Regions from separate parts of the Staphylococcus massiliensis genome, predicted to be linked through region 1. Evidence: riboswitches for the same ligand, from Rfam matches in the RefSeq annotation. Region 1 holds a riboswitch; the other holds the start of a gene.
What was found. Region 1 has a riboswitch for FMN ahead of ribD (bifunctional diaminohydroxyphosphoribosylaminopyrimidine deaminase/5-amino-6-(5-phosphoribosylamino)uracil reductase RibD). Riboswitches for the same ligand answer to the same signal wherever they lie in the genome.
Positions count from the first base shown of each region.

Region 2: another riboswitch for FMN. It lies ahead of ACF3N8_RS08190 (ECF transporter S component); the one in region 1 lies ahead of ribD (bifunctional diaminohydroxyphosphoribosylaminopyrimidine deaminase/5-amino-6-(5-phosphoribosylamino)uracil reductase RibD).

Region 1 is NZ_CP171119.1:1,354,410-1,360,093, forward strand. Features, by position in the region: gene ACF3N8_RS06665 (N-acetylglucosaminidase) at 1-531, shown strand, start outside; gene ACF3N8_RS06670 (FAD/NAD(P)-binding protein) at 886-2,610, shown strand; FMN riboswitch at 2,774-2,903, shown strand; gene ribD (bifunctional diaminohydroxyphosphoribosylaminopyrimidine deaminase/5-amino-6-(5-phosphoribosylamino)uracil reductase RibD) at 3,022-4,065, shown strand; gene ribE (riboflavin synthase) at 4,071-4,703, shown strand; gene ACF3N8_RS06685 (bifunctional 3,4-dihydroxy-2-butanone-4-phosphate synthase/GTP cyclohydrolase II) at 4,715-5,684, shown strand, end outside.
Region 2 is NZ_CP171119.1:1,674,316-1,679,999, reverse strand. Features, by position in the region: gene ACF3N8_RS08205 (ATP-dependent DNA helicase RecQ) at 1-1,156, opposite strand, end outside; gene ACF3N8_RS08200 (helix-turn-helix domain-containing protein) at 1,140-2,105, opposite strand; gene ACF3N8_RS08195 (ferredoxin) at 2,220-2,468, shown strand; gene ACF3N8_RS08190 (ECF transporter S component) at 2,726-3,283, opposite strand; FMN riboswitch at 3,340-3,470, opposite strand; gene ACF3N8_RS08185 (ATP-binding protein) at 3,870-5,639, opposite strand; gene ACF3N8_RS08180 (response regulator) at 5,632-5,684, opposite strand, start outside.

The sequences.
Region 1 (5,684 bases):
ATCAAGCGTATGTTACGTGACCGTGAAATGCTTAGAAATCATACGGATGATTTTGTAAAAGCCTCAAAGAAATACAATATTAATGAAGTTTACTTAATTTCTCATGCAATCTTAGAAACAGGCGATAATAAAAGTGAACTTTCTAAAGGTATTGAAATTGATGGTAAAAAATACTATAACTTCTTTGGCGTAGGCGCTAGAGACGAAGCACCAATTAAGACTGGTTCAGAGTACGCTAAGAAAAAAGGTTGGGACACACCTGAAAAAGCTATCGAAGGTGGCGCAGAATTCATTCACAAACATTTCCTATCACGTACTGGTCAAAATACGTTATATAGTATGAGATGGAACCCTAAAAATCCTGGGGAACATCAATACGCTACGGATATTAAATGGGCAGAAAGTAATGCTTCTTTAATCTCAGAATTCTATGAAGATATTAATACAGAAGGTAAGTACTTCACAGTCTTTCATTATAAGTCTGGCGATGGTGATGGTGAAAAAGAGAAAGCATCTATTAAAGACAACTAGATATAAAGAGAAGGTAGTTCAGGTCAATAAGACGTCTGAACTACCTTTTCTATACGTTCTAACTTTACGATTAAAGGGTAATTTATTTAGCAACGTTTTTGCGAGATAAGAAAGCAAAAATGACGATCATCACTGAGATAACTTTTAGTATAAATTTCAAGATTATCACTCCGTTTGTTGTCAGGATTTATAATAGTTTGTAATTTTACTATATCTTAAATTCAGAATCAATGTAAGATATTTGAAATTCTGAATTTGAATGCTTTTGAAAAGGGTATAAATAATGTGAATGAACGTTTGGTATTATAATAAACGTAAATAAAAAACGAAAAAGCTTATAAAGGAATGATATATATGAAGGTAGCCGTTATTGGGACAGGTACTGCAGGCGTCAGTATTCTTAGAGAAATGGTGAAGTACGATAAATTTGAAGATATAGAAATTGATGTTTATGATAATTCTCGCAATATGGGGCAGGGTGTGCCTTTCCAAAATGATAGCGAAGAACTTTTAATTAATTTACCGGCTGACCAAATGTCTTTAAACTTAGAGAACCCGTACGAATTTCGCGAATGGTACGAAAATAAAACCGAACAAAAATATGGGGATGCCACTTACTTACCACGCTATTTATTCGGTCAATATATGAGACATTATTTAAGCGAAATAACTGAAACTTACAAAAATATTAATATAGTAGAAGAAGAAGTCACTCAAATATTTATTGAAGAAGATAAATCGCTAAAGGCAATTATTTATAATGTTTGTACGAATAACGATCACAGTTTATGTAAGCAATACGATTATGTGTTCTTTACGGTTGGTTCACTATCATACAAAGATCCTTACAATTTAAAAGGGAAAAAAGGTTTTATTCCGTCGCCATATCCAACAATCTCAACGCTTGATGACGTTAAAGATAGAGACCGTGTAGCTGTAATTGGAACTGGTTTAGCGAGTATTGACGTTGTACGTTATGTGTTAAAGCATCATGACAAAATGCCAGTTACGATTGCGAGTCGCGGAGGTAAATTACCTAGTGTACGTGGAACAAAATATGATATTGAATTACAACATTTAACACAAGACAACTTCCAAAAACTTAAACTTAAGAACTTTGGCGTCGTACCTTTAAATGAAGTTTTAGATTTATTTAAGAAAGAATGTGATACATTAGGTATTCCGCTTAAAAAATTACTACACCGTAAACAGGGTAATCCAGTGCGTGACTTAAACTACGACTTAAGACACGCAGATGAGGTAGGGCTTTTCCAAAGCTTGATTGAAGAAATTAAAGAAAATATGAATTGGATTTGGAATAGTTTATCGAAAGAGGATCAAAAATTATTTCACACTGAATATAATGGTTATTTAAAAGACAATGCGAACCCTATGCCTACGTCTACAGCTAAGTTATTAATCGATGAAATTCAAATGGGTCGACTGTCTATTAAAAAAGGTGTCGAGAATGTAAGACATTATTATGGTAAGTTTAGAATCAAATATAAAGGCGTTCGAGATGAAGTTCGCTATGATGTCTTAATTAATGCGACGGGTCCAAAGACGCATTTAGATGAGTTAGATAGTGATGACGCGCTCGTTCAAGACATTTATAACCGCCAAATTGTTCAACCACATCCAATGGGCGGTGTACAAATTGTACCAGCTACGAATGAGGTCATTAGTTCTAAATACGGAACGCTAAGTGACTTTAGAGTGATTGGTCAGTTAACGAATGGTGTGAACTACCAACGTAATAGTGTGACAATGATCCTACAACAAGTAAGAACCGCTGTTGAATCCTTATACAAAACAGTAGACGTTAAAGAGAAAGTTTCTGAGTCAAAATCTAAAGATGACAAATCTAAGAAAAAAGAGAAAAAGAAAGCTAAAAAGAAAAAATCTGAAAAAGACGAAAAAGTGAAAAGTAAAAAGTCGCGTAAAGATGACGACTTAGAACAAGACAAGAAAGACAAGAAGAAAGATAAGAAACACAAAAAGAAAAAAGAGAAATCAAAAGACGATAAGAAGAAAGCGTCTAAGAAAGACAGTAAAAAGAAAGATAAGAAAAAGAAATAAGATAAATAATTTTAAAAGGTTGCGGCGGTTACAATCGTCGTAACCTTTTTATTGTTTAACGTGATGATATTTTAGAATTGTAAATAACCTATGAATAAGGTATGATATTGATATCAGAATATTTCTGATTTATCACCTAATAGGGTTTAAATATAATTGAATAGAATTCTTTCGGGGCAAGGTGAAATTCCTAACCGGCAGTAAGTTAAGCCTGCGACCTGCATAATCTTTATGTGGCTGATCTAGTGAGAATCTAGAGCCGACAGTTAAAGTCTGGATGGGAGAAAGAATGAAGATGCTCATTGTAGCATTGTATTAAGTGTGCCTTTTTATAGAATGAAAGGCTTACTTTGTTATACTTTTCAAACCATCACCTGTTATACGTCGGGTGTTTTTTTATGAGGTGATAACATGACGAATTATTTAGAATATGCGATTTCATTGGCAGAAATGGTAGACGGTCAAACAGGTCAAAATCCACCTGTAGGCGCGGTTGTTGTTAAAGATGGCAATATTGTCGGAATCGGTAGCCATTTGAAACAAGGTGAAGCCCATGCTGAAGTTCAAGCGATACATATGGCCTCTGAACGCTGTAAAGGTGCGACGATATATGTGTCTTTAGAGCCTTGTTCACACTATGGTAGTACGCCTCCATGTGCGCTTAAGATTATCGAGGCTGGTATTACAAAGGTCGTTTATGCGACCAAAGACGTTTCTCTTGAGAAAACAGGTCACGATGTACTTGAGGACCACGGGATTGATGTGACGTATCGTCCAAGTGATCGAGCGCATCGATTGTATGACAGTTTCTTCAAATCTAAATCTCAACAAAAGCCAATTGTTACGGTAAAAGTGTCATGCTCGCTAGACGGTAAACAAGCGAATGACCATGGTGAGAGTAAGTGGATTACGAACAAGAAAGTTAAACAAGATGTCTTTAGATTACGTCATGAACATGATGCGATATTAACAGGTCACCAAACTGTCTTAGCGGATGACCCAACTTTAACGACACGTATTGAAGAGGGTAAAAATCCTAAGCGATTTATTTTATCGCGTAAAAGTGATATCCAATTCGACCAGCAAATTTACCAAGATCCAACTCATCCAGTAACTATTATTACTGAGAATGAAAACTTGAAATCGCCATATGAACATATAGAAATTATATATTTACCTAAATGTGAAGTAGAACAGATCTTGAATGTGCTTTTCGAAAGAGGCATTGGTCGTGTGCTTGTTGAAGCGGGCCCTAATGTATCCTCACAATTTCTTACTTCTTCATTTACCAATCAATTCATTCTTTATTATGCCCCGAAACTCATAGGTGGAACTGGTCAATATCAGTTTTATCAGACTGATAATGTGAATCCACTTGACCAAACACCTCAATTTCAAATTATGAATACCCAAATGTTGGATGATAATGTCAAACTCACTTTAAAAAGGAAGTGATACGTATGTTTACCGGTATTATCGAAGAAGTCGGTGAAATAAAACGTATGAATAAAAGTGGTCCTGTCGTTGAGATAACAATAGGCTGTGATAAAATCCTTGAAGATATGCATATCGGTGATTCTATTAGTGTAAATGGGACGTGCTTAACTGTGACGTCTTTTACAAATGAAAGTTTTACTGTCGATATGATTCAAGGTACAGAATCGATTACGTATATCGCCAAATTGAAACAAGGTGACCGCGTGAACCTAGAGCGTGCGCTACTTGCGACCGGACGCTTAGGTGGTCATTTTGTTCAAGGACACGTTGATGGACAAGGGACGATTGCAAGTATTAAAGCGTCAGAGAACGAATGGATTTACACCATTAAATGCGATGAGAAACTTTTAAATCAGATGGTGCAACAAGGTGCCATAGCGGTCGATGGTATAAGTTTAACAATCTTTAAATTAACTCAAACTTATTTTGAAATTCATTTAATTCCTGAAACGCGTAAAGCCACTATTTTAAAAGACAAATCAACTGGCGATCCTGTGCATTTAGAAACGGATATGCTTTTCAAGTATGTAGAAAAGTTATCTCAACAAAAAGGTTCAGAACTAACTAAAGAAAAATTATTAAAATATGGTTTCTGAGGTGTATGAGAATGAAATTTGACACAATAGACGAAGCGATTGCTTCCTTGAAAGCGGGCAACATGGTTATCGTTCTTGATAATGAAGATCGTGAAAATGAAGGTGACTTACTTGCTGTCACTGAATATATGAAAGACGATACGATTAATTTTATGGCTAAAAATGGTAGAGGATTAATTTGCACACCGATATCACGTAAAATAGCTGAGTCACTTCATTTAAATCCAATGGTACAAAATAACAGGGATGTATATGGGACTAACTTTACAGCTAGTATAGACCATAAATCTACGACTACAGGTATCAGTGCACACGAACGCACATTAACAGCTCGAGCATTAATTGATGATGCATCCGAAGCTGTAGACTTTCATCAACCTGGTCACTTATTTCCATTGATTGCAAAAGACCGTGGTGTGATTGAAAGAGAAGGTCATACCGAGGCATGTGTAGATTTAGCGCGTTTATCAGGTGCTAAGCCAGCAGGTGTTATTTGTGAAATCATGAATGAGGATGGCACGATGGCTAAAGGCGAGGACCTACAAAAGTTTAAAGAAACGCATCAGTTAAAAATGATTACCATCACAGACTTAATTAAGTATCGTAAAAAATATGACGCTTTAATTCAAGAAGAAGCTAAAGTTAAAATGCCTACTAAATTTGGCGAATTTGAAATGTATGGCTTTACTTCTATAATTGATAATCAAGAACATGTTGTCATTAGTAAAGGGGATTTAAGAGAAGTTGAAAATGTCCGTATTCATTCGTCTTGCGTAACGGGAGATATCTTCCATAGTGAACGCTGTGATTGCGGCGACCAACTTGAAGCAGCGATGTCGTATATTAATGAACACGGAGGCGCCATCATTTATCTCTCTCAAGAAGGCCGTGGCATTGGTTTAATGAATAAACTTAAAGCATACAAGCTCATCGAAGAAGGACATGATACAGTGTCAGCTAATGAAGCTTTAGGCTTTGAAG
Region 2 (5,684 bases), 320 kb from region 1:
TCTCAAAGATATGTTTTAATTCCCTAATTGAAAAGTTCTCGCTTAATAATGAAAGTTGATCGTGCTTAGGTTCAGGTAACTGTGTACCTAACTCAAATTGCTCGATATCGGCTGACGTAATCATATCGCTAAAGATTAACGTTTCAAGTAAATAGTAATCGTCCGGTTGATATAAACTGATTGCTTGGCTTAAACCGCCATCACGACCTGCACGACCGATTTCTTGTAAGTAGTTCGCAGGGTTAGCTGGTAAGTGAAAGTGAATAATTGTTCGAATGTCTTTCTTATTAATTCCCATACCGAACGCACTTGTCGCAACTATAATTGAAATATCGTTAGCTAAAAACTGTTGTTGCACAGTAAAACGTTCCTCATAGGATAAGTCAGCATGGTAAATACCCGTTAAGTAACCAGCTTCATAAATACGTTTCGCAATTTCATGACACATTTTCTTCGACGAGACATAAACTATTGTTGGTCCTGATTCCGAAAGTTGCTTTGTTAACCATTCCATCTTTTCCTCTTGGTCACAACAATTACGGTGGCTTAACATGATATTGTCGCGGTTCATCGTCGTCATAATTTCATTGAGTTCAAGACCAAGTACGCGCTCTAAATCTTGAGCTAAATAAGGTGGCTTTGTCGCAGTTAGCGCTAAAATCGTCGCATTTTTAAAGCGTTTGATCGCCTTCTGTATTAATACATAGTGCGGTCGAAAGTCATAGCCCCACTCTGAAATACAGTGCGCCTCATCAAGCACGATTAAGCCAAAGTCAATATTTTCAATACGTCTTAAATTATGAGGTTGCAACAAGAATTCAGGACTCATGTAGATAAATCGACTCGAATGTAGTCGCTTTAAATGCTGGTAACGCTCACTTTCTGATAAACCTGAATGAATTTGAATAACGCGTTCTTCACCGTTCATCTTCATCTGCGCAACTTGGTCATCCATGAGTGAAATTAATGGCGATATAATGAGCGTTGGTTTTTGTTTGATGTACGTCGGCAACTGATAACATAAACTCTTACCACTACCAGTTGGTAGTACACCTAGCGTATGCGTATCCTTTATCACATTTTCAATAATCGCTTCTTGACCTGGCTTAAAATGTTCAAAGCCAAAGTAACGACGTAATTCATTTTCGAGATGCATCATATACCTCCTTTCTCACTTTCACAAATGCCATTTTAATTTGAAAGTACGACCAGTCTGGGAATGCTTCCTTAAAATATTTAAGTCGTTGGTTTGGGGCTTTTAAAAAAGCGGCCTTTAAATTAGCATAACCTTCACTCGGTACATAGGGTCTAAAGTCATGGAGATAACCTTTAATAAAGAGTTCGAGGATGTGATCTTCAATTGTGTTTGGTTTAACGTTTTTACGCGCCGCCATGTCCTCAATCTTCACATCAGGTTCTTTCAATAGCTGCTGATACGTCGTAAAGGTTTGATGCAAGAGCGTCGGCTTCTCGACACAACGACTCAATAAAGGATACGTATCCTGGTTTGAAATGGCCTTAACTAAATGATGAAGTGCTATGAGTTCATGAAACCACACTTCTTTAAGTGACAAGGACGTGATTAAACTCACCTGCTGCCTCGTGTACGCATGCTCATCATACCCGTCTAAATAATAATGCAAGAGCGGTACCTCAAGCTCAGATTCTAAAACTTCAAATAAGGTCATCAACTCGTCTTCAAGTTGTGATATCGTCTCCTCTTCTTTCATCTCCTTGAAAAGCCCTTTGACCTTCTGTTGGATATTAAGATTAGACGTAATGGGTAAGTACTTCGCATTATCGCTAATATATTGCGATACAACTTGAACAAGTAATTGAATGGTTGTAAACGTATCGCGCATACTCATATACGTGTGACCAAACAATTTCGGTAGCGAGTCAGACGTATTGTCAGAACTTTGTAACAATTGTAGAAACGTTTGGCTATTGAGATTCGGCATACTTTGATATAAAGGAAGTGTATCTTGTATACACGCATCGAAAAACGTTTGATGAGATTTTTTACCTGTGATAATATTAAAGATACTTTTTTCAGTCTTATAATTAAATGTACGTTGTTTTAAAATTTGGACGGCTCTTTCCATGATATAACTCCTTATTCTGTTGAAACGAAAGTATTGAAAATTATAAGTACAATGACTAAAATATTATATGTATTATAAGTTAGTTTAGCATTTTTTTAAAAGGAGGCGAAAATAATGGCTAAATATACTATAGTTGACATGGATACATGTATCGCATGCGGCGCTTGTGGTGCTGCTGCGCCTGATATATATGATTACGATGACGAGGGTATCGCATACGTAACACTAGACGATAACCAAGGTACGGCTGAAATTCCTGAAGAATTATACGAAGATATGGATGATGCATTCGAAGGTTGTCCAACAGATTCAATCAAAGTTGAAGATAAACCATTCGATGGTGACGCATTAAAATATGAATAAGGTTGATTGGTCGGTACGACATTAACCTAATTAAAAGAGCTAGAACGCTTTAGAGGAAGAGATTCTCTATGTGCGTCCTAGCTCTTTTGTTATATGTTACATAGTTTATAGATTATAAGTTAAATAATTATTTAGGTTTAGGTAAAATTTCTCAACCAGCTGACTTCTAGGGGAGAAGCGTGCGTTCTGAGACTACAAGCTCAGGCCACGCCCCAGGAAAGCATGCTGTTTGAGAAATTTTTATTATAATCTAGCCACTATGATTCGTATTTTTTAAGGAATGGTTTCAAACGTTTGAATAGAAGTAAGAAAACGAGTGAAACGAGTATACCTTTAATTAAATTAAATGGAATAATTCCAGCTGCGATAATTACTTTTAAATTCTTTACAACGTCGCCTAAGTTCATGATGTAACCGTATAATGGCAACAATACAAAGTAATTTAAGATACTTAATACAAGTGTCATCATAACCGTACCAACGATTAAGCCTGATACTAATGACTTCATAGAGCGTTTCTTTTTATATATGAGATACGCGACTAGGATTAACGTACTGCCTGCCAAGAAGTTTGCGACGGGACCAACTGGGTCACCCATATTAATTAAAAAGTTTAATACGTTTTTGATAAATTCCACTAATATGCCAGCAAGCGGACCAAAAGTGAATGTCGCGATGAGTGCTGGTACATCACTAAAGTCAATTGTTAAATAAGGCGGTAAGAACGGTAGCGGGAATTTAATAAACATGAGTACAAACGCTATCGCACTTAACATGCCAATCATAATAAGTTTACGTGTTTGGTTCTTTTCCATAATTAGCCTCCCATTCATCTCGTAAGAATAGGAGGTTAAAATGCATGCGAAATAACCTCCATCTTCTCCCATCCAGACTTTACTGTCGGCTCTAGAATTTCACTAGATCAGCCACATAATTAGATTATGCAGGTCGCAGGCTTAATTTACTGCCGGTTGGGAATTGCACCCGACCCCGAAGATGAATTTATTATTTGATTTGGTTGTAAGTTATAAAATTCTTAATAATTTCCTTAAACAGCATGCTTTCCTGGGGCGTGGCCTGAGCCTGTAGTCTCTAAAGTCCAACTCAAACTTCCAGTTTGCTAGTTGGACTTACAAAGTAGCATTGCTACTTTGTACCACGCTTAAGCCCCGGCTTGTATAGCTTGATAATTTGCTTACGCAAATTTCTTTGCCGGGGACCCCACCCCTAGGAGTCAGCTGTTAGGAAATTATTTACGAAATAAGATTAAGTTAGGTAATAACACAAATTAACAAGTATTATCCCTAGACAAACGTTATTATCTTTAAACTAGTTACATTCGAAATAAAGCATTTATTATTTTATATATTAAATCAATCTTTAGTTAAAGACAATATGATTTTATGATTGATTATTTTGTATTGATTTAGGTTGTTTAGGCAAGATGATTTTAAATGTTGTACCTTGGCCATACTTACTGTCAGCCGTAATTTGACCACCATGTTCTTCAATAATCATTCTACAAATAAAGAGTCCTAGCCCTGTACCTTGTTTACCACGTTTACGTGAAGCGTCAACCTTGTAGAAACGATCGAACACTAACGGTAAATGTTCAGGTGAAATACCTGCACCTGTGTCGGCAATTGAAAGTACATAATTTGATGAATCTTCAAAGGCTGTAATCGTTATCGTATCACCAGGCTCTGTATAACGTGTCGCGTTATCTAATAGGTTCGTCACGACTTGATCCATGCGATCAATATCGTAATACCAATCGTCCATGTTCGCTTCGATATCGATGTTCATCTTAAGACCAAGTTGATCAATTTGTTGTTGATACTTCATGTCGATTTTATCTGCAAGCACATCTATTGGTTGTTTCGTGATATCCATAGATAACCCTTCAGCGTCCATTTTCGCCACATTTAAGAGCTCATTCACTAAGCGATTCAGTCGTTTAGACTCATCTAACACAACAGATAACGAATCACGTATTTCATTTGGTTCGCTTACAATACCGTCGACGATGGCCTCAGTATAACCTTGTAGCAATGAAATTGGGGTACGCAGCTCATGTGAGACATTAGCTATAAAGTCCTTTTTCAATTGGTCAAGATTATGCTCATTCGTCATATCACGAATAATAACTACGATGCCGCACTCATTGCTGTGATCGATGTTCTCGATGAAGCTCATAATGACAACATAATAACGTTGGAACATTTCATATTCTTTAAACGTCACTTCTTCAGACTCAAATGTGTCATCGATTTGCGCATTAAATCGACGTTCATCGTCTTCAGTCATTTGAAGTAAGATGGAATGTGCGAGTTTATTCGATAAAATGATATCTTTCTTCGCATTAATGCCAAGCACACCTTCAATCATAGATTCGATTAACGTGTCTCTAACGTGCTTAGCAGACGTAATCGTGCTAATGTGTGAACGTATTTCAGAACTCATCTTGTTGAATGTAAGTGCTAGCTCGCCTATTTCGTCCTTCGTATTCACATGAATCTTCTCATGGTATTCACCCTTCGCAAGCTTATTTGCCTGAGAACGCATCTGACGTAAAGGCTTCGTAATACGCGTTGATAGGAAAAAGGCGAATATTGTTGTTAAGAACAATGATAATAACGCGGTAATGAGAATAATGATTGTTATCACATTTGTGGTATCCTCTATACTCTTTAAATCTTGATAAATAAAGACGGCACTCTTCTTATTCTGAGCGTCTTGGGATGGATACCCTACCAACACATACGTACGTTCTTTGCCTTTATAGTTAATCGACACGTGTTGAATGTGCGTTTCATCATGATCAATGACACGTTTATACGCATCATTAGCTTCGATTTCGTTTAACATGCGTCGCTTAAGTTCTGTCTTATCGTCCGAACGCGACGTATCTTTATAAGGAAATATAATTAACCCTTCAGGACCTTCGATTAAAGCATGACTTTGCTTGATAACAGCTTCTTTATCGTCTGATGATTCCATTAACTCACTGACACGTTTCGCATCGACGAAAAGACTCTGTTCTGTTTCCTTGGTATAATAATAAGAAATAAATGTGATTAAAGCGGCACTTAATAAAATTAAAACTGTCGTTACTATTAACATAATAGTTAACCACAGTTTTACAACGACGCTATTCAGCCGTTTAATCATTTTCGTCTACCTCGAACTTATAACCTACGCCCCATACTGTTTGAA